DNA from 2 places in the Paraglaciecola sp. 25GB23A genome. Region 2 is predicted to be linked to the other one. Evidence: predicted binding sites of a transcription regulator. Region 2 holds the regulator's gene; the other holds the start of a gene.
What was found. The regulator FliA, encoded in region 2, starts transcription of late flagellar genes. The targets are predictions, from matches to a motif close to CTAAAGNTNNNNNNNNNNNNGCCGATA.
Positions count from the first base shown of each region.

Region 1: the regulator FliA is predicted to act here: its motif matches at 10,358-10,384, upstream of ABKW31_RS12805 (DUF5610 domain-containing protein).

Region 1 is NZ_JBDYKM010000007.1:132,213-144,099, forward strand. Features, by position in the region: gene ABKW31_RS12760 (assimilatory sulfite reductase (NADPH) flavoprotein subunit) at 1-730, shown strand, start outside; gene cysI (assimilatory sulfite reductase (NADPH) hemoprotein subunit) at 730-2,460, shown strand; gene ABKW31_RS12770 (phosphoadenylyl-sulfate reductase) at 2,450-3,193, shown strand; gene ABKW31_RS12775 (TIGR03899 family protein) at 3,234-4,133, opposite strand; gene ABKW31_RS12780 (EAL domain-containing protein) at 4,340-6,574, shown strand; gene ABKW31_RS12785 (hypothetical protein) at 6,906-7,220, shown strand; gene ABKW31_RS12790 (fatty acid desaturase) at 7,277-8,419, opposite strand; gene fabR (HTH-type transcriptional repressor FabR) at 8,573-9,163, shown strand; gene trmA (tRNA (uridine(54)-C5)-methyltransferase TrmA) at 9,160-10,260, opposite strand; gene ABKW31_RS12805 (DUF5610 domain-containing protein) at 10,415-11,830, shown strand.
Region 2 is NZ_JBDYKM010000001.1:750,119-762,005, forward strand. Features, by position in the region: gene flhA (flagellar biosynthesis protein FlhA) at 1-390, shown strand, start outside; gene flhF (flagellar biosynthesis protein FlhF) at 426-1,709, shown strand; gene ABKW31_RS03295 (MinD/ParA family protein) at 1,706-2,572, shown strand; gene ABKW31_RS03300 (RNA polymerase sigma factor FliA) at 2,569-3,300, shown strand; gene cheY (chemotaxis response regulator CheY) at 3,343-3,726, shown strand; gene ABKW31_RS03310 (protein phosphatase CheZ) at 3,760-4,524, shown strand; gene ABKW31_RS03315 (chemotaxis protein CheA) at 4,537-6,702, shown strand; gene ABKW31_RS03320 (chemotaxis response regulator protein-glutamate methylesterase) at 6,749-7,822, shown strand; gene ABKW31_RS03325 (ParA family protein) at 7,893-8,669, shown strand; gene ABKW31_RS03330 (chemotaxis protein CheW) at 8,669-9,376, shown strand; gene ABKW31_RS03335 (chemotaxis protein CheW) at 9,401-9,892, shown strand; gene ABKW31_RS03340 (DUF2802 domain-containing protein) at 9,971-10,375, shown strand; gene aspS (aspartate--tRNA ligase) at 10,630-11,887, shown strand, end outside.

The DNA.
Region 1 (11,887 bases), on a different contig from region 2:
GCGTCAAATTATTGATGTGGTGCGTGACTATCCAGCAAAATTAAGTGCGCAGCAGCTTGTTGATGCCCTGCGTCCTATGGCACCTCGACTTTACTCTATTGCCTCAAGTCAGGCTGAAGTTGAAGATGAAGTTCACCTAACGGTGGCTGTGGTTGAATATGATGCACATGGCTATCGCCATCAGGGTGGCGCCTCAGGATTCTTAGCTAAACGCTTAGAAGAAGGCGGAGAAGTCAGGGTTTTTGTGGAAAAAAACGACAACTTCCGTTTGCCAGAGAATCCAGATACCCCCGTCATTATGATCGGCCCTGGAACGGGTATCGCACCTTTCAGAGCGTTCATGCAACAACGAGAAGCTGACGAAGCTCAGGGCAAAAATTGGTTGTTCTTTGGTAACCCCAACTATACCCAAGATTTTCTATATCAAGTGGAGTGGCAACGATTTGTGAAAGATGGGGTTGTCGACAAAGTTAGTCTGGCCTTTTCTCGAGATCAAGAAGAAAAAGTATATGTGCAACATCGTTTGTTAGAGCAAGGTGCAGAAGTGTATCAATGGCTGCAAGATGGCGCGCATATCTACGTTTGCGGTGACGCAGATCATATGGCTAAAGATGTAAACGACGCACTTATGTCCATTGTTCAATTGCATGGTGATAAAGATTCCGAGCAAGCTGAACAATATATTATGGAATTGCGTCGTGCTAAACGCTATCAGAAGGATGTTTATTAATGACAACCAATAATGACAAACATGTTGTACAAGGCAAATTAGCTGATAACGAGCGAATGAAAAGCCGCAGTAATTTTTTACGTGGCACCATCACTGAAGACTTAAAGAACGATCTTAGCGGTGGTTTTAGCGCTGATAATTTTCAGTTGATCCGCTTTCATGGCATGTATCAACAAGATGACCGCGATATTCGCGCCGAGCGAGCTAAGCAAAAGTTAGAACCTTTGCAAAACGTAATGCTTCGTGCACGTTTGCCGGGTGGCATTATCACGCCCACTCAGTGGCTCGCAATCGATAAGTTTGCCCAAGAACACACTTTGTATGGCAGTATTCGTTTGACCACTAGGCAGACCTTTCAATTTCATGGAGTGTTAAAGCCCCACATAAAGTTGATGCATCAAACTTTGCATAAAGCCGGTATCGATTCTATTGCGACAGCCGGTGACGTTAATCGTAATGTACTGTGTACCTCTAATCCAGTCGAATCGGCAGTGCACCAAGAAGCCTATGAATGGGCTAAGAAGATCAGTGAGCATTTGTTACCTAAAACACGTGCCTATGCAGAAATCTGGTTAGATGGTGAAAAGTTGGAAACAACCGACGAAGAGCCTATTTTAGGCAGTAACTATTTACCGCGTAAATTCAAAACGACCGTAGTTATTCCACCGCACAATGATATTGATGTGCATGCAAACGATTTGAATTTTGTGGCAATTTCAGAAGATGGTCGCTTAGTAGGCTTTAATGTCTTAGTGGGCGGTGGTTTGGCAATGACTCATGGTGATACCACAACCTTCCCACGTAAAGCAGATGATTTTGGTTTTATCCCACTTGAACATACATTAGCGGTAGCGGCTGCGGTGGTGACCACACAGCGAGATTGGGGTAACCGAGTTAATCGCAAAAATGCTAAAACTAAATATACCTTAGAACGGGTAGGCGTTGAGACATTCAAAGCAGAAGTTGAATCGCGTGCAGGGATTAAATTTGCGAGCAGTCGTCCTTACGAATTTACTAATCGAGGCGATCGCATTGGTTGGGTTGAAGGCATAGATGGTAAACATCATTTAACTTTGTTTATTGAAAACGGGCGAATTCTCGATTATCCAGGCCAAACCTTAAAAACAGGTTGTGCCGAGATTGCAAAAATCCATACAGGTGACTTTAGATTAACCGCTAATCAAAATTTAATTGTTGCTGGTGTACCCGCAGAGTTAAAAAATCAAATTGAACAACTTGCTCGCGAGCATGGACTGATTAGACAAGAAGTGAGTCCACAGCGTCTGGATTCTATGGCCTGTGTTGCCTTTCCTACTTGTCCTTTAGCCATGGCGGAGGCTGAAAGGTATCTACCCGACGCGGTTACTGAACTTGAATCTATCTTATCTAAGCATGGTATTCCCGAGCAGAGCATTATTTTTCGGGTCACTGGGTGCCCGAATGGTTGTGGCAGAGCTATGTTGGCTGAAGTGGGTTTAGTCGGTAAAGGCCCAGGTAAATATAACCTGCATCTTGGTGGTAATCGTGAAGGTACACGTATACCAAGGATGTATCGTGAAAATATCGATGAAAAAGAAATCATGCGTGAGCTAGATGAATTGATTGGTCGTTGGGCGAAAGAAGCTGAAGCTAATGAGTCATTTGGTGATTTTGTGATCCGCGCCAAAGTGGTCAAGCCAGTCATAAATTCTGCCAAAGATTTTTATGATGAGCCAGAATATGCCATCTAATACCCTGCAAACAAAGGAAGACCACTTTGCTCCAAGCACAGAAGAGCTGGCTCAGTTAAATGTGCAACTTGAAAAGTCTAGCGCTCAAGAGAGAGTCTCTTGGGCACTAGAGCATTTGCCAGGCAACTTTATGCTGTCTTCTAGTTTTGGCGCACAAGCTGCAGTCATGCTGCATATGGTGGCAAGTCAAAAGCCTGATATTCCCGTAGTGGTGACAGACACTGGTTATCTTTTTCCTGAAACCTATCAATTTATTGATGAGATGACTGAAATGCTCCAACTTAACTTGAAAGTCTATCGTGCACCTATGTCTGCTGCTTGGCAGGAAGCGAGGATGGGCAAATTGTGGGAACAAGGCCAGGATGGTATTACGCGTTACAATCAGCTCAATAAAGTGCAACCTATGCAGCAAGCATTAGAAGAGTTGTCGGTTAAAAGTTGGTTTGCCGGGTTACGCCGCAGCCAGTCTGATATGCGAGAAAACTTACCTGTTGTGCAACAGTTAAAGAATCAATTCAAGATTTATCCCATTATTAATTGGACCAATAAAGACATACATTATTATCTAAAAGAGCATAATCTCCCCTATCATCCATTGTGGGAAAAAGGCTATGTGTCAATAGGTGATTGGCATACCACCCGTTCACTGGAAGAGGGCATGAACGAGCAAGATACTCGCTTCTTTGGTATGAAACGAGAATGTGGTCTACATGAATTTGGTGATGGCATTTAAGTGTTTAATGCGCCGAAGATGCTTATCTCCTTCGCCCTTCTTAGTCTTTTATATTAAATACTGTCCCAAGCTTTTGTCGCAAAGCTACAACATAGTGGTCTTGCTTTTGACTATTAACTAACTTGCTCAGCTCTGCGCCGATAGTGGTAAATTTAAAATAAACTAATGTGAGCGATCTTAGCCTAGGTGATAATGTCATGGTATGTCCGGAAATACGCCACTCAACAGTCTCTCCAAATGCAATCTCTCCGGACTCTATTTCACTATGATGAATGAGGCCTAAATCCATTAATGCCAGCAAGTCAGGGTAACTTAAACCAAACTGAGCCAAATTGAGTTGATGTCCACTATTGGCGCTGAAAAACGACCAAAGCGATTTTTTACGATAATAACCAATTAATAATTTGGGGCTAGAATCACCACGTTGTCGGCTGGCAAAATTAACCGCACGTCGAAAAATCACGGCGTCTTTCTGCGTGAGTTGTTTAAGGAGTTGCAAGGTGTTGAGTGAAAAGCTGCCAGGTTTACCACTTTCAACTGCAAAAATTTTACCCCATAATTCTTGCATCGGCGGTGAATAAATTTCTTCTGCCATTTTAATAAAACTAAAAAACCAGTCAGGATCTATATCATCAGTTTGACCTTCATCAAGGCAAAAATTGATGGCTTTACTAAGAATATTTTCTAAATTTATAATTTTTCGACGTTCTTTTAATTTTAAACGTTCACTTATTTTATGATCGATACTTTGTTTTTGCTTAGCGCTTGATATTGAATAAATTCCAGCCTGACTAAACCACTTGGCAATGCGATCTGTGCCAGCCAATTTTTTAACGTGCTCGGTTTTATCTTTAGATATTTCAAGTTTGGCATCGGATTTAATAGGTTTAATATCCGCTATTATTGGCTTAAATCCGGTATTTTCTACTTTAATCGACATGTTTTTATTTAGGATTTTACTCAGAGCTCATCGGCATAATAAGAATTTTATGACTACTTAGCGTTAAAAAATATTTTGGACTACTATCAATAGCATAAAATCACGCCAATGTGCACAGGAGTCTTTTGCTCTGGGCAATATTGAGTTAATGTTAGCTAAGATTGTACTTTATCCATTATTGCTACTTCGGAGTCGTCTGTAATTAAATGAGCCAAAATAATTATGAAAATGATGAACTGATTTTTTTATCCGAAGATAAAGGTTCAGAAGTCAAAGTTGCAAGTGGTTATTGGAATATCCTCGTCGTTGATGATGATGAAGAAATTCACTCAGTGACTCGCTTAGCTTTGTCTGACTTAATTGTGAATGATAAAGGTTTAAAGTTTATTCATGCTTATTCTGGTGCCGAGGCTCTAAAAATCATTGGTGAGATGGGCTCAAGTATTGCCATTATTTTATTAGATGTGGTGATGGAATCTGATGACTCAGGTCTAAGAGTCGCTAAAATCATGCGTTCGGAAATGGGCTTAGAAGAACCGCGAATTATTTTACGTACCGGTCAACCCGGTTATGCTCCCGAAGAGCAAGTTATTAAAGACTACGATATCAATGACTATAAAACAAAGACAGAGTTAACCCGTAGCAAATTAGTCACGACGATAATAGCGTCCTTGCGTTCTTATCAACAAATATTATCCATTAATCAAAGCCGACTTGGTCTTCAGAAAATTATTATCTCTGCCGCCAACTTGATGGAAGAACATTCAGTAAAAAACTTTTGCGAGGGAGTGGTAACCCAGATTAGCTCTCTTCTTGGGCTCGAGGCCGGAGGTGTTGTTTGTGCTCGCGCAGGTTCGGTACTAGAAAAAGATGATGATGGTGTTTATATCTTGGGCGCGGCAGGTGAGTTTGCCTGTCACATTAATTTAAAGTTAGAAAATATTCATAACCCTCAAATTGTCGATTTTGTGAATCGTTGCCTTGCTATAAAACAACATATATTCGAACACGATTTCTCTGTTTTATACCTCAATAGCTCTGGTTATGAGGCCGCCGTTTATCTGCAAATGGGTAAAGAAATTAGTGAGATAAATAAACAGTTACTTGAAGTGTTTTTAACCAGTGTTTCTGTAGGTTACGAAAACGTTAATTTATTTCATCAGCTACGCACTGCTGCCTTTAAAGATTGGTTAACTAAATTACCTAATCGTAGTGAGTTTATTAACATGCTTGATGAACTTGGAGATGGTAAAACTGCCGTTCATGAGGTCATGGTTGCTTTAGTTGATATCAGCCATTTTGCCGATATTAATGATGGCCTAGGGCAAGACGTCGGAAACAGTGTGCTGTTATCGGTTGCTAATAGACTTGAAGAAACTTTCAAAGACAAGGTCAGATTAGGTCGGATTGGATCAGATGTGTTTGGTTTAATTGGCCCAGAATTTTTTGTTAATCCACAAACCCTGCAAGAACTGTTTTTTGCTCCTTTCAAAGCCGGAGAGCACTCCTTGCACTTGGGGGCGTCTTTTGGTTTAGTGAGACTGACCAATAGACCGCAAACTGGCATCAATATTCTCAAGCACAGTAACATTGCTTTAAACGAAGCCAAGAAAAATCTTAATACAAATTTTGAATTTTACGAACCAGAAATGGAAGAGCAAACAACGTGGCGTTTAGATATGATCCGCCAACTTGCTATTGACTTTAAGGCACGCAAATTACAGTTGTGGTATCAACCACAGGTCGATTTGGTGACCGAAAATGTGGTTGGAATGGAGGCATTGTTACGTTGGCCAACATCGAGCGGCGGTTTTATTTCGCCAGATGTTTTTATCCCTCTTGCTGAGTATTCAGGCCTTATTATTGACATTGGTGCTTGGGTGTTAGAAGAGTCGTGTCGACAACTAGGTGTATTGGCGACATACGGCTTTGATGAATTGCGGATGGCAGTGAATATCTCAATGCCACAATTCCGAGATCCAGCGTTTATTAACGTGGTAAAAGACGTTATTACACGTGAGGGTATTAAACCTGAAAAAATCGAATTAGAAATTACCGAAAGTATTGTTATGGATGAACCACAAATAGTGGTGGAAGCATTACATGAGTTAAAAGCTTTCGGCGTTAAAGTGGCTATTGATGATTTTGGTACTGGTTTTTCATCGATGAGTTACTTGCAACAACTTCCATTAGACAGGTTGAAAGTTGACCGTTCTTTTGTGAATGAAATTACTCCGGGTAAGTCAGCATTTATTGCTGAAACGATAGTAACATTAGGCAATAAGCTGGGATTATCAACTATAGCTGAAGGAGTAGAAAAACGAGAGCAGGCGAGTTACATGCTGAAACTCGGTTGCGACGAAGCGCAAGGGTATTTGTTCGCCAAGCCTATGCCATTCGATCAATTATTAGCGTACCTGATTGAACAACGTGATCTTTAAATCTGCTCTAGGATTAACACAGTAGCTAGCCCTGCTGTGTTTTCGCTGTCAAATGTTGGCTGATGTTATTGTGCTTAATATTTAATTTGTCGAGCCTAAACCTAACTATCTTGTTTTCTTACTTTATTTTTTAGTTTAATTGCCCAGAATATCTGTCCCCTTACAAATACGTACTTGATCTTAAGTTGATTATGTTCTGCGTGGTAATCAAATAAATATAGAAATATTTCACTTTGTCATAATATTGTCATAAAACTATGCTGTTAAAACTTGATGTGTTGCTCTGATCAGTGTAACTTTAAGTCATACCAGCAGTTAAAAGGTGAAAATTATGCGTATGAAACTAGTTCTAACAGGCATCCTATTAGTATGCTCCAGTCTAGCGCACAGCGAATTAAGTCAAAAAAGCATGTTTACTTGCATGGACATGAATAACTATGAAATAAATGGCCAGTGCACAGCTTCGTTGATTGATAATAATATGCAGTTTCAAAATATGCAGCGCGAGCTTACTTTGAAACTTGAGCAGCAAAGCCCAAATGTGATGGCGACGACACAATTCTTCCCCAACAAGATGTTGATTAAAGTGATTGCTCAAAAAGACCAAGAACAACAAGAAGCTAAATTGTTTGCTCTAGTACAATAAGGTAAGTGAGATAAAAAAAAGCTGCTTCAAGCAGCTTTTTTTGTGTCTGGTTTTTACTAATTTTTTTCGACCATTAAGGGCAAACAAACCAATTGATTTAATTTAAGCCACTTCTCTTTCTGCAAGGCCAAATTAAGCTTTAATTCTTTATATCGATGGTGCAATTCCAGCTTTTCATAACTGCGTTTTAAGTCCTGTTTTTTTACTCCCATCATCCTTTTTTGAGCTGCGTAATATTCGGTCATTCTGTGCACTAATAATTCATACTCGTCTTGGAGCTTTTGCATCATCTCTTCTCTATTGGCTAATGAGGCAATACGCAGTTTTGACCGTTGCAACTGCATAATTAAGCGGGCTTTTTCAATCCGTTCTTCAGGGCAGCGGCGCAAATTCTTTGCTAATCCTACAAAAGATAGACCTCTTATCAGCCATTTACTGGGATCAAACTGCCACCATCTAATACCGTTACGATAGTCGTATTCAAAGATATGATGGAAATTATGATAACCTTCACCAAATGTAAAAAACGCTAAAATATCATTATCTCTTGCACTGTTTTTATCGGTGTAAGGCTGTCTACCCCAGATATGCGCCAGAGAATTTATGAAGAATGTCACGTGATGAACCACAACAAGCCTAAACACACCAGCCAGCAGCAACATGCCCGATATATCGTTGTTGAGCCAGCCTAACAAAATTGGTACACCAAAATTAGCGCTGAGCATGATGGCTAAATAATGGCGGTGCTGCCACATAACCACTTTGTCTTTTTGTAGATCCCGACAGTTACTGTAATCACTGTAACGATGAACTTGATATTCTCTGAGCATCCACCCAATGTGGGAATACCAAAATCCCATTTTTGCTGAATAGGGATCAGATTCGTTATCATCTACATGTTTATGGTGAATGCGGTGATCAGAGGACCAATGCAAAATACTGTTCTGCAAGGCCATAGCGCCACCAATCGCCAGAATTACCTTGATAACTGGGTTTGCTTCATACGCTTTGTGAGACCACAAGCGATGATAACCTGCTGTAATCGACATACCTGAAAAATAGATAAGTGCAATACAGGCAATAATTTCAAAGCTATCAAATCCATGAGTAAAGGCTTCGTAAGGAACGATAAAAAGTGCGATAAGTCCGGTAATCAGGAATATGGCGACATTGACAAACAACAAGCGAGGTTTTTTCATGGTAATTATTTTTTGAGCTTACAACTGTACGCTAATTTAACTTTGCCTCAGTACTTAATCAAGAAAAATCTACTGATACTGATTGAAATCATAGGCTGTGCCCTTCACGATTTTCAGGGTAAACTAGTTTATAAAAATTAATTAGAGCTTATTTTGAGTCGTCAATTACAAAAACTACGTACTCGTCGCAGTATTATTGAAGCTGCTTTTTCGTTGCTTGATGAACAACGCAGTTTGTCTAGTATTAGTCTGCGTGAAGTTGCACGGGTAGCAGGTATAGCACCTACCTCTTTTTACCGACATTTTAAAGACATTGATGAGTTAGGTTTGACCTTGGTTGATGAAGCTGGCTTAGCCTTACGACAACTTATGCGTCAAGCCAGATTAAGAATAGCCTCGGGCGGAGGAGTAATACATACCTCAGTAGAGACTTTTATGGAGTTTATTAACGACAACAGTAACGTATTCAGATTGTTACTCAGGGAACATACCGGCACGTCATTAGCCTTCAGAGCGGCCGTATTGCGTGAGATTCAGCATTTCAACGTTGAACTGACTGATTACACTATGGCAACCACTGGCCTCAAAAGTAATATCGCCAATTTACAAGCTGAGGCCATGGTGAAGCTGGTTTTTAGCACAGGAGCGGAAGCTCTTGATGCGACACCTGAACATAAGAAAGTCTTGGCTGAAAGACTTAAACAACAACTGAGATTTATTGTTATTGGTGCATTACAGGCCTAAGCCCTTTTTTGCAGAAATACCCCACATTCTGCATGATGGGTATAAGGAAATTGGTCAAATAAAGCAAAGCGTACTATCTCATGACTTTGGCTCAGTACATTGAGATTTTGCTTCAGGGTATCTGGGTTACAAGAAATATAAACGATATTTTGATACGCCTTAACCATGCCCAAGGTTTCATCATCTAGCCCCGATCGTGGCGGATCAACTAATATGGTTGTGCAGTCAAAATCTTGTAAATTAATACCTTCTAAACGACGAAACTCACGTTTTTGCTGCTGCGCTTCGACAAATTCTTCACTCGACATTCTTAACACGGTGACATTGTCAATTTTGTTCAGAGCAATGTTGTATTGCGCAGCGGTAACCGATGATTTGGCAATTTCTGTGGCTAATACGCGATTAAAGTTTTGTGCTAGAGGTAGAGTGAAGTTACCAAGCCCGCAGTAAAGTTCTAATAAGTCACCTTGACAATCTTGTGTCACATCCAAGGCCCATTCAATCATCTTAATATTTACCCCAGCGTTGGGTTGGGTAAAGCTATTTTCGATATGTTTAAATTGAAAGTCTGTGCCATTGATCATTAAGTTTTCGATTAAATAATCTTTATCTAACACCATTTTTTGTTTCTTGGCGCGCCCGATAATATCGATGCTATATTTTTTTCTCAGATTAATCAGAATGCTTTGCATCTCTTGCTGCCAACCGGCATCTAAGGTTTTATGATAAAGCAAAGAAACCACAATGTGATTGTTAAGGCTGCTTAAATAGTCAATTTGAAATAGTTTACGTCGAGCAATCTCATTAGGCTTAAGCAAGTGAACTAAATCAATCATAACTTGGTTAATTATTTTGCTGGCGGCTGGAAAATTTTCAACCTTATATTTTTCTTTGCTCTGCTTATCGAACATGATGTGATAAAGATCGTTACCTTCATGCCACACTCTAAATTCAGCCCGCATTCTGTAATGAATAGGCTCAGAGGGAAATACTTCTAAACATGGCATGGCAAAATCATCGAAGCTTTGTTGTATCAAGTCAGCCTTGTACTGCAATTGTGCTGGATAATCGTCAATATTGATCGCATTGTGACCCATGGTATTCTCCCACCGTGTTGCTTATAAAATCGCGCAAGGTATAGGGTTTTAGCTAATACTTCAAGATTGCTGTTGTAAAGTATTATTTGTATGTAGCCTAAATTTTATGCACCACCTGCCGATAACTACTAATGAGGGAAGTGAGGTAGACAATATGAACATTAATCAATTAAAAGCATTTTTAGGTGACAAACCCGCACATTTAGGCAGTGAGACCAGTGTGCAAAACCAGTTGCGTGATTCCGGCCTGCGCCAAGCTGCCGCCTTACAAGCTAATCAAGCACAAACAAATTCTGATAAATTCAGCTCTAGTTCGAGCTTTGGCGCAAGAGTATATTCGAGTGCTCTGAACACAACATTAGAGCTTGACGGTAAGAAGCCGGATTTCTCGAGTAATAAAGCAAAACAAACCGTGCAACCCTTATTTGATTTTGAAGAGGTGGCAAAAAATGTTTTGAAATTTGTTGGCGGTGCAATCAAGAACGCAAAAAGCAATGGTGCCGATGATAGCCAGTTAAACAAGCTATTTGAGCAAGCGACGATTGGCGTGTTAAAAGGTATCAAATTGGCAGAAAAAGATTTAGCTGGTTTGATGAACGAAGAAATTCGCGTGGGTATCGACAACAGTAAAAAATTAATTGACGAGGGTATTGAAAGCCTTAAAAAAGATATTTTTGCTAAGCAAGATGAGCCTACGGCTAATTCTACTCAGGTTAAGCAAGTTGCAACGCAAATATCGGTAACGCAACAGCAATCCTCTCAACTAGTAGTTAAAACAAAAGAGGGCGATGAAGTTACATTATCTTTTGAAGATTTTAAACAGTTTGAATTTAATCGCCAAATTATTTTACAGCAACAAGCTGAGGCAGCTAAGCAAGTGCAACAAACATCTAAGTCAGACGCTCCGGACTCTGCTCAAGTAAATATTGCAAACCAACAACCAGCTGAGCAGCCGGAAGCAAATGCTTCTAGTACCAAGCAAGCAGAACCGCTCAAACAGAGTGTGAAAACCCAGGGCGAAGTTCAAACCAAAGAGTCACCTCCTACTGTGTTGCAACAGAACAGTGTCTATTATGAAAGTAATGCATTGAGTTTCAGTGTGAGCGGCAATTTAAACGAACAAGAATTAACCGCTATCGGGCAACTTGTATCGGATGCAAATAGCTTAGCTGATGAGTTTTTTAATGGCGATATAGAAACGGCTTACAAACAGGCCTTAAAGCTTGGCTTCGACGAAAAAGAACTAGCCGGGTTTGCCTTGCAGTTAACCAAAGCAGAAACTTCCCAAGTGGTTAAAACCTATGAGACGGTTTCGCACTATAGTCAAAATAAAACAGATAGTGAGCCAGCTAAGGCCGTTAAGCCGATAGCGCAATATCTTGATAAGATGCTATCTGTGCTTGATGCCAGTCGTCAGCAACTGCAAGATGGCAGTGATTATGACAATATGCTGAATACACTCATTAATCGTATGGGCGAAGTGCATACTCCAGATTTGATTACCGCATTGAATCGCTTTCACACCTTTAATCAAAAATTAATGGATAATCTCCCTCTGGCTTCACAATAGGCCATTGTTATTACGCAAATAAAAACGCCTACATAATGTAGGCGTTTTTATAACTAA
Region 2 (11,887 bases):
AAAAGTCATGATCCTGACGTACTAGTTTCAGCCGTGCGTATTGCATTGAAACGCCTAATTATTCAACAAATCAATGGTGGTTCTAATGAGATCCCAGTCATAACATTGGCGCCAGAACTGGAACAAATGTTGCACCAGTCTTTACAAGCTGGTGGGGCTGATGGCGCAGGCATAGAGCCTGGCTTGGCAGAACGCTTGCAAACCTCATTAGGCGAAGCCTCACAACAACAAGAGTTAGCAGGTGAACCTGCTGTATTATTGACGTCAGGCATGTTGAGACCGGTTTTATCTAAGTTCTTGAAACATTCAGTGAGTGGATTACACGTATTGTCATATCAGGAAATTCCAGATGACAAACAAATTAAAATAGTCAGTGCCGTCGGTAAGTAGGCCAGTTAATTGGCTAGACGGTATAAGGGGGTAAGGTGAAAATTAGACGTTTTTATGGCAAAGATATGCGTGATGCACTAAAACAAGTTAAAGATGAACTTGGCGGTGATGCAGTCATTATGTCCACTAAAAAGCATGCCGATGGTATTGAAATAGTTGCAGCCTATGACAGGGAGCCCGCGGCGACACTTAAACCTCAGCAGTTAAGAACTAATAACGCTAAAACACCGACTTTAAGTGAAATTATTGGTGACTCTGGTCCAGACAGTTTGCGAGCTTTACTTGAAAAACAATCAAAAGTAGCCGTGAGTTCAGAGCAGAAGGTCGTGAGTCCTGTGCCAAAAGAGGCGACTAAAACCGAAGCTGTCGCGGCTAAATCGACAAATACATCAGATAGTTCAGCCCTTGCTGAAATGCGTTCTGAGCTAAGTTCACTACGCAATATTTTGCAATATCAAATCTCGGGTTTATTGCAGCAAGATAAAAATCGTAAACATCCTTTACATGCTTATTTAGTGTCAAAATTAGAGCAAATGGGCATATCAACGTCGCTAGCTGAAGAAGTGGTGGCATATGCACCAGAAAAAGCAGATGAACGAGAAGCTTGGGTGTTTTTATTGAAGTTAATAGCAAACCGCTTACAAACTAAACCCGATGATATACTCAGTCATGGTGGCGTTATTGCATTAATGGGGCCGACAGGTAATGGCAAAACTACAACAATAGCCAAACTCGCCGCCCAAGGCGCACAAAAATATGGTGCTGACCAAGTTGCAGTGATTACACTGGACAATTACCGGATCGCTGCTTTCGAGCAAATCGCTACTTATGGCCGTATCATCGGTTGTGTGGTAAAAAAAGCTCAAACCAGTGAAGAATTAGCAGATTTATTGTTTCAATATAGGAATAAGCGGTTAGTATTAATTGACACTGCGGGCTTTGGTCAAAGAGATGTTAGATTAATCAAACAGTTAGATACCTTAAATAGTGATGTATGTGCTAATATCAAAAAATTCTTGGTATTGCAGGCAAATTGCCAATATCAAGTCATTCAGCAAAGCATAAAAGTCTACAAACAAGTGGGGCTACAAGGGTGTATTTTGACTAAACTTGATGAGTGCTACAGTTTAGGTGAAGCGATAAGTGCGGTTATTGAGCATAAGTTGCCAGTATGTTATTTAACAAATGGACAACGAGTTCCAGAAGATTTACAACTAGCAGACACAAAATTTTTAATAACCAGTGCTGCGAAGCTTTATAAAAAATATGGTTTAATTCATACTACGGAAAATGAAGCTTACAAAGCAGTAGCAGTATGATTGAGGATCAAGCGAGTAGCTTAAGAAGAATGAATCAATCTAGATTAATTAAAGTAATAGCGGTGACTGGTGGTAAAGGTGGCGTAGGTAAAACTAACGTCACTTTAAACACGGCTATTTCATTGGCGCAGCAAGGCAAACGTGTCATGGTGCTTGATGCTGACTTAGGCTTAGCCAACGTCGATGTATTACTTGGCCTACGAGTTGAGAAAAATCTATCTCATGTCTTATCGGGTGAATGCACACTTGACGAAGTCTTAGTTGAGGGGCCATATGGAATAAAGATTGCCCCGGCTTCTTCTGGAAGCCAATCTATGACTGAACTGACACCAACTGAACATGCAGGACTTATTCGTGCATTTAGTGAGTTGCAGTCACAAATTGATGTGTTAATAGTTGATACTGCGGCCGGCATTTCCGATATGGTACTGAGCTTCTCAAAGGCGTCACAAGATATTATTATGGTGGTTTGTGATGAACCCACCTCGTTAACCGATGCCTATGCTTTAATCAAAATATTAAACAAAGAGCATGGAGTATTTCGCTTTAAAATAGTAGCGAATATGGTTCGAACACCTCGGGAAGGGGATGAATTGTTTGCCAAGTTGAGTAAGGTGACTGACCGCTTCCTCGATGTAGCACTTGAATTAGTTGCCGTTATTCCTTTTGATGAAAATGTCAGAAAGGCAGTCAGAAAACAGAAAGCGATTGTCGATGCTTTTCCAACTTCTCCAGCATCGATGGCGATTAGAAAATTAGCGAGAAAAGCAATTGATTGGCCAATACCGTCGCAGCCAGGTGGCCATTTGGAGTTTTTCTTAGAGCAGTTAGTCAGCAAAAAAGCAGTAGGCGATAATCGGTGAATAGTAAAGCCTCAGCTTACCAACAGATGACTGATAAGAATGAACTTGTTGAACGTCATGCTCCTTTGGTTAAGCGTATTGCCCATCATTTGTTAGCAAGGCTACCTGCTAGTGTGTTAGTAGACGATTTAATTCAAGCTGGCATGATCGGTTTACTTGAAGCATCAAGAAATTTTGATGGTAGTAAAGGGGCGAGTTTTGAAACGTTTGCCGGTATTCGTATCAGAGGCTCCATGCTAGATGAGATACGGAAAGGCGATTGGACACCTCGTTCAGTGCATAAAAATGGACGTGCTATTACTCAAGCTATTCGTGAAGTAGAGCGAGAGACTGGCCGGGATGCCAGAGATGTCGATGTTGCCGAAAAACTGCAAGTTAATATTGTAGATTATCATCAAATGTTACTTGAAGTGAATTCAGGTAAACTGATTGGTATTGAAGATTTGGGTGTCACAGAAGACGTTGTTACAACAGAACAAACAAAGGGGTCTGACGTGCCCTTTGAAGATTTGTTACAAGGTTCATTTCAAAAAGCACTCGCTCATGCTATTACTACCTTACCTGAACGAGAGGCGATTGTATTGTCACTCTATTACGATGAAGAATTAAATTTGCGTGAAATAGGTGAAGTACTGGATGTTAGTGAATCAAGAGTAAGTCAAATACATAGTCAAGCCATGCTTAAACTTAAAGTTCGCATGCAAGCTTGGCACAATAACGATAATTAAATTTGCATTGAAGATGGGTATGAACCCTTACCGGAGGTAGTTTTGGATAAGAATATGAAGATTCTTGTTGTTGATGATTTCTCAACAATGCGTCGGATTATCAAGAACTTACTTAAAGATCTTGGCTTTACGAATATACAAGAAGCAGATGACGGAAGTACTGCTTTACCGATGTTACAACAAGGTGACTTTGATTTTGTGGTTACAGACTGGAACATGCCCGGAATGCAAGGTATAGATTTGCTCAGAGCGATTAGAGCAAATCCAAACTTAAAACATATTCCGGTGCTTATGGTAACCGCAGAAGCCAAGAAAGAGCAGATTGTGGCAGCAGCCCAAGCTGGTGTGAATGGCTATGTCATCAAACCATTTACTGCGGCAACGCTCAAAGAGAAGCTGGCGAAAATTTTCGAACGCTTAGGTTGAATTCAGAAAACCCCGATATAGAGGAATTGCTGTATGAAAACCGAAAGCCCGCCGCCTATTTCTTTGCAAGAAGCGAGAAAACTGGTTGAGTTATTGGAGCAAGGAGATAACAAAGGTGCCAATGAGCTCCTTGAATCTATTGGTGTTCAAGACTCAGTAGAGTTATTTGCCGAAGTCGGAAAACTGACGCGTCAATTACATGACTCACTAAATAATTTCCAATTAGATCCGCGTATTGTCAATTTGACAACGGAAGAGATTCCCGATGCTCAGGCTCGATTAACTTATGTTATTCAGTCAACCGAAGATGCTGCCAATAAAACCATGGATTTGGTTGATTCTTGTATGCCCATAGCGGAAAAATTGCACGATGGTATTTCAGCTTTATTACCAGAATGGAATAAACTGATGTCTCGCGATTTACAGCTTGGCGAGTTTAATCAACTTTGCCAAAACATGGGGGATTTTTTAAAAAGCGGAAGCGAAGATTCTGCTCAGTTGACAGGGCTACTAACTGAAGTCTTGATGGCTCAAGGTTACCAAGATCTTACTGGACAAGTAATACGTCGAGTGATTGAGTTGGTCAAAGAAGTTGAAGATAACCTAGTTTATATGCTGACAATGTTTGGTGGTCTTGAATCCAAAGACGGTAAACAACGTAAGGATAAAGCTAACAATTCAGATAAACAGGCCGATACAATAAAAGCTGAAGGACCAATCTTAGATGCTGAGTCTCGCGAAGACGTTGCTTCAGATCAGGTTGATGTTGATGATTTGCTTTCGAGTCTTGGTTTTTAGGGGTGCTAGCGTATGGCTTTTGATGTTGATGAGGATATATTACAAGACTTTCTCGTTGAAGCAGGGGAGATCTTAGAACAATTACAAGAACAATTAGTTGATCTTGAAAACAATCCAAAAGATGCTGATTTACTTAACGCTATTTTTCGGGGATATCATACCGTTAAAGGTGGTGCGGGTTTTTTATCGCTGGGCGCATTGGTTGATATTTGTCATGGAGCGGAAAACGTATTTGATGTTATGCGTACTGGGAAACGGACTCTCACGTCTGAATTGATGGACGTTATTCTGCAAGCAACCGATGAAGTTGTTAAAATGTTTGATAGTGTCAAAGCTGGTCAACCCCTAGTGCCAGCTGGTGAGGAACTCTTAGATACTCTGCATCGACTCAGCCGTCCCGAATCTGAGGACGAAGTGGTTCACGAAACACCAGAAGAATCCGGTCAAATAGAAGAACCAAGTTCAGGCGATACACAAACAGATGATTCCGGCGATTTCAGCGAGGATGAATTTGAAGCACTGCTTGATGAATTGCATGGAAAGGCACCCCCTGCGACAAAAGAAACAGAAACAAAACCCTCAAGATCCTCTGGCGCTGATGAAGATATTAGTGACGACGAATTTGAAGCTTTGCTAGACCAATTGCATGGCAAAGGACAATTTAAGCTTGAAGAAGAAGCCAAACCTGCACCCAAAGCCGCAGAAGCTGATGTAAAAGCAACTAAAAAGAATGCAGCTAGTGATGAAATTAGCGATGAAGAGTTTGAAGCTTTACTCGATGAATTACATGGCAAAGGGAAAGCCCCTGATACCGTAGAGGAAGTTAAAGCGGAACCTATTGCGCCTAAGACTCCTCCGCCTGTTGCAAAGGCTCCAGTAGGGAAGCCAGTCGCACCGGTGGTTAAGGCCCCTGTGGAAGTCAAAAAGCCAGCTGAAAAAGCCCAGCCAGCAGCAGAGGCAGAAAGTAAAGAAGACAAAAAACCTTCTGCCGTGCCTCAAGCAGAGACTACCGTTCGAGTAGACACTAAAAGACTCGACCAAATTATGAATATGGTGGGTGAATTAGTTTTAGTTAGAAACCGCTTGATTAGCCTTGGAATTAATATTGCTGATGAGAGCATGTCAAAAGCGATTGCCAATTTAGATGTAGTCACGGGTGATTTGCAGGGCGCGGTCATGAAGACACGCATGCAGCCAATTAAAAAAGTATTTGGTCGTTTTCCTCGAGTTGTTCGTGATTTAGCTCGAGCGCTGAAAAAAGAAATAACCTTAGAACTTGAAGGCGAAGAAACTGATTTAGATAAAAACTTAGTAGAAGCCTTAGCCGATCCTTTAGTGCATTTAGTCAGAAACTCTGTAGACCATGGTATTGAATCACCAGAAGATCGCAGAGCTGCTGGTAAACCTAGTATGGGTACAGTTAAATTAGCCGCTTCACAAGAAGGTGACCATATACTACTTACCATCACAGATGACGGTAAGGGCATGGACCCTGAAAAGCTGAAAGAAATTGCTATAAAACGCGGTGTAATGGATGCTGATACAGCTGCCAGAATGACTGATGTAGAAGCTTTTAACCTTATCTTTGCACCCGGCTTTTCAACTAAGACTGAAATTTCTGAAGTGTCTGGTCGTGGCGTCGGCATGGACGTGGTCAAAACTAAAATCAATCAGTTAAATGGCTCGGTGAAAATAGATTCAAAGCTTGGTATAGGGACAATACTTGAAATAAAAGTACCTCTTACACTAGCCATTTTGCCCACTTTGATGATTGTGGTTGGGGAGCAGACATTTGCTCTACCTCTAGGTTCAGTCAATGAAATCATTAATGTTGATCCTACCAAGACCAACACCGTGGATGGACAACTCACTATGATTGTCAGATCTAAGGCGATACCTTTATTCTACTTAAGAGAATGGCTTACTCGCAAACCAGGTAAACTTCCTCCAGTAGATAAAACAAAAGGTCATGTGGTTGTGGTGCAAATTGGTACCAAACTACTGGGCTTTGTGGTTGATGCTTTGATTGGCCAAGAAGAAGTGGTGATCAAACCCCTTGATGAGTTGTTGCAAGGAACGCCGGGCATGGCCGGAGCAACGATAACCAGTGACGGTGGTATCGCGTTAATTTTGGATGTTCCAGGCCTGCTTAAACGTTACGCTACTAAGAAGGTATAGTTACATAAGACTCATTTTTGTTTTTATATTTTTACTTAGGGTTTAAATGGCTTACCGAATATTAATTGTTGACGATTCTACTTTTTTTCGTCGTCGTATTACGCAGATTCTGCAGGAAGACTCGGAGCTTCAAGTTGTTGGGGAAGCCAAGAATGGCTTGGAAGCTATTTCCCTCGCTCAACAACTTAAGCCAGACGTCATCACTATGGACGTTGAAATGCCAATAATGGATGGTATTACAGCTGTTAGGAAGATAATGGCCCTGTGTCCAATGCCAATCATCATGTTTTCGTCTTTAACTCATGATGGTGCAAGTGCTACTTTAGATGCACTCGACGCAGGTGCATTGGACTTTCTACCGAAAAAATTTGAAGACATCGCACTAAACAAAAAAGAAGCCAAGTTACTGCTTCAAGATCGAATTAAGACCCTTGCTCGCAAGAGTACAAGCTTGGGGCGCTCGGTTTTAAGTCAACCGCCAATAGCGCGGTTTGAGACGAGTCAAGCACCACGCTCTGCTATCGGTAAAAATATTAGAAAGAGTTATAAATGCTTAGCAATAGGCACTTCAACTGGTGGCCCTGTGGCTTTGCAGAAGATACTGATGGGTTTTCCTCACTCATTTCCTTATCCCATCATTATGGTGCAGCACATGCCAGCCGCATTCACTGAGGCATTTGCCAATAGACTTAATGACTTATGTAAAATTACGGTCAAAGAAGCTAAGCAAGGGGATGTTCTGGTTGCTGGTACTGCCTATTTGGCCCCGGGCGGATGCCAAATGACAATAGAAGGTAGGGCGAGTTCAGCCCACATTAGAATCTCAGATGCTGAACGCTATCCAGAAATGACATATAAGCCCAGCGTAGACCTCACATTTGCATCACTATCTAATGTTTTTGGCGGAGATGTATTGGGTGTTATCTTAACTGGTATGGGAGCTGATGGTCGTGAAGGCTGTCGTGAATTGAAGTCGCAAGGTGCAAAAATTTGGGCTCAGGATGAAAAAAGCTCTGTTGTTTATGGTATGCCTCAAGCTGTTACAGTGGCAAATATCGCTGAACAAAATTTTGATATTGAGCATATGTGCCAACAAATTAAATCTGAAATGCTCGATTAAATAGCAGCTTGTAGACCAACTAACACCCTGGATTTTAAGTTAAAAATAATATTTATATAAGGCCACAATTTTGATTGTTTGGACAGTTGCTAATCACAAAGGTGGGGTTGGAAAAACCACTACGACGGTGACTATGGGAGGACTTTTAGCCCAAGCTGGCAAACAAGTTATATTGGTTGATACGGATCCACAAGCCTCACTAAGTTACTATTTTGGTGTTGACTCAGAGCAGTTATCTTCCAGTCTGTATGATGTTTTTATTAATGGTAAAACACTTAGTAAAGAAAATGTTCTAGATTGTTTGTGCCCCACAAAACTTGATTCCTTGTTTATTTTGCCTGCGACAATGGCGCTGGCAACCTTAGATCGAAAAATGGGCACGCAAAATGGCATGGGGCTTATTTTGAAAAAAGCTTTAGAGCTTGTGAGTGATGAATTCGATTTTGCGATTATCGATTGTCCCCCAGTGTTAGGTGTTTTGATGATCAATGCATTAGCCGCTTGTGATAGGGTTATCGTACCTGTGCAAACGGAGTTTTTGGCGCTTAAAGGGCTTGAACGAATAATGCATTCAATGGAAATAATGCAAAAGTCTTTAAATAAGATTTTTGCCTTTACTATTGTTCCGACTATGTACGATAGGCGAGTTAATGCCGCAACCGAGTCATATAAAAACTTAAAGGCGACCTATGGTGATGGGGTTTGGCCTGGGGTGATCCCCGTTGATACTCGGTTTAGAGATGCCAGTCAGGCGCAGACGCCTCCGTCGGTGTTTTGTGCTAAATCAAGAGGGGTATTTGCCTATGCTAAGTTACTTAAATATATTTTAGATTTGGATAACAAATAATGTCGGGTAAGCCTTTTGCGAATGAAGAAGTAATGGAAGACTACATGTCAGCTTTATTGACTGAAGATCCTGCTATTGATTCTTTTCAGAAGCAAGCAATTGCTAGCTTGTTAGAAAAAGCAAAACCGGCGCCTCGAAGCGAACCTTTTGAGCCTATTCCCCTGGTTTCTGTTCGCGATGAACCTAAAGAAATTGAGGCAACAGTCGAAATAAAAGCAACGGAATTAAGTAAAGCTCCTGCTAGACTAGAAACTAAGGTGCCTGAGGCTGAATTTCAAGCCTTGTTTTTTGAAGTTGCAGGTTTGACACTAGCCGTGCCTTTGACAGAGTTAGGGGGGATTCATCAGCTTGATGCTATCAATCCTTTGTTTGGTAAACCGAGTTGGTTTAAAGGCGTAATGCTGCACAAAGGCAGCAAATTTAATGTGGTAGATACCGCAAAGTGGATAATGCCAGAAAAATCTGCTGAAAAACTGGCAGAAACCACAAAATATCAATATCTTATACTATTAGATGAAAGTGGTTGGGGATTAGCCTGTGAACGTTTGGTCACAACCTCAACTTTGCAACCTGAAGATGTTAAGTGGCGTAATCCTGGCGCTAGCAGACCTTGGTTGTCGGGAATGGTCAAAAATAAAATGTGCGCTTTGGTTAATGTGCAACAGCTTGTTGCGATGTTAACGCAAGGTTTAAGTAGTAACGATTAACCCCTTAAGGGTGGAGCATTTGCAATGAGTAATAACAAAAATCCAAGTAATAAAGTCACTGCTGGTGATGACGTTCTACAATGGGTCACCTACAAGCTAGGTGAAGAGACCTATGGAATAAATGTTATGCAGGTGCAAGAAGTCCTGCGTTACACTGAAATCGCACCTGTTCCAGGCGCACCAGAATACGTATTAGGTATTATTAATTTGCGCGGTAATGTAGTCACGGTTATCGATACCCGCTCTCGTTTTGGTTTGCCTTCTTCAGAAGTATCTGACAACAGTCGTATCGTCATTATCGAATCGGATGACCAAGTTGTCGGTATTATGGTAGATAGTGTGGCTGAGGTCGTCTATTTACGCTCATCTGAAATAGACAGTGCACCTAATGTTGGAACAGAAGAAAGTGCTAAATTTATTCAAGGTGTGAGTAATAGAGACGGTCAATTGTTGATATTAGTCGATTTGAATAAATTATTGAGCGATGATGAATGGGACGAAATTACCAATATCTAAGATTGGAATTTGAGTAACCTTTAGTTAAGTGAACTCAATGCAGAGTTTTGGACAGGAAACCGACCAGTTGAAGTTATCATGCCCCAGTATTTAATTGTTAGTGCTATAGCAGGAGTACTGTTATTGTTAAGCTGGGGTTTTACTTTCTATCTTTTTAGGAAGATTCGCCAATGTGAATTTCAGTTAGCTTCGGTGCATGACAATTTACTTGGCAATGAAAACAAATTAAACCAAGTAAATGATGAGTTACATGAAACTCGTATCGGTAACCAGGCACTAGGACGGAAAGTTAAAGACTTAGTTAGGTTGATAGGGGAAGTACAGTCTCGTCAAGAAAAGTTAGCTGAGCAAGATCCGCAAAGCCGCTTCTATGCTAACGCGGTCAAGCTAATCACTGATGGTGCTTCTTTGGAGGATGTTATGCGAGAATGTGACTTACCTCGAGCTGAAGCTGAATTGCTCTTTAGTCTTCATCAGTCATAGAACCTGCTCCTTTTTTTGAATAAGTCGTTATTCTACTTCACTAACTATTCTTGGCACTCTTAAGTGCAAGCAATACTTTCTACGAAGCATGTGCTCTACCATCAGTGCATTTTGCAAAATTGACATTCGAATCATTACTTTTCGGTAATTAAAAACACTTTAATTTTCTCGCTGCGATGCATCTTGTAATTAATTACGTGTATACTACGCGGCCGTAAATTTCATCCGTATTATTGATTTAGAGGCGAGTTTTCATGCGCACAGATTATTGTGGCAACATCAATGCATCCTATATTGGACAAACCGTAACTTTGTGTGGCTGGGTTAATCGCCGTCGCGATCTTGGTGGTGTTATTTTTATCGATTTGCGTGATCGTGAAGGCATTGTTCAAGTGGTTTTCGATCCAGATTTGGCTGAGTCATTTGGCGTAGCAAATAGTTTGCGCAACGAGTTTTGTGTGCAGCTAACTGGTCTTGTGCGTGCTCGTCCAGCTGGACAAGTTAATAGCGATATGTCCACTGGCGAAATTGAAATGTTAGGTAAGTCCTTGACCATACTTAACAAATCAGCTCCCTTGCCCTTAGATTGGAATCAAGAAAACTCAGAAGAGCAGAGACTGAAATATCGATACTTAGATTTGCGTCGTCCGTTGATGAGTGATCGTTTAAAATTTCGCGCTAAAGTGACTAGCGCAGTGCGTAGCTTTATGGACAATGCTGGTTTTTTAGATATTGAAACCCCAATTTTAACTAAAGCCACCCCAGAAGGTGCACGCGATTATCTGGTTCCTAGCCGAACGCATAAAGGCCAGTTTTTTGCTTTGCCGCAGTCACCACAGTTGTTCAAGCAATTATTGATGATGGCCGGAATGGATAGGTACTATCAAATTGTTAAATGCTTCCGCGATGAAGATCTACGTGCCGATCGTCAACCTGAATTTACTCAAATTGATATAGAAACAACCTTTCTAGATGCTGATGGTGTTATGTCCATCACAGAAAGTATGATCCGAGATTTGTTTCAAAAGATGTTAAATGTAGACTTGGGTGATTTTCCACAAATGACCTATGCAGAGGCTATGCGTCGTTTTGGTAGTGATAAACCTGACTTACGCAACCCACTTGAATTGACCGATGTTGCCGATCTGCTGAAAGAGGTTGAGTTCAAAGTGTTTGCCGAACCGGCCAATAATATCAAAGGCCGTGTTGCTGTTATTAAGGTGCCGGGTGGGGCGACTTTATCTCGTAAACAATTAGACGACTATGCTAAGTTTGTATCGATCTACGGTGCTAAAGGTTTAGCTTGGATGAAAGTTAACGACCTCGAGGCAGGGATGGATGGTCTGCAATCACCGGTACTAAAATTTTTATCTGAGCCAGTGGCAATGGCAATTGTCGAGCGTTGTGGCGCGCAGTCGGGCGATCTGATTTTATTTGGTGCTGATACTAAGACCGTAGTGACAGAGGCAATGGGGGCATTACGTCTGAAGTTAGGTGAAGATTTAGCCTTGC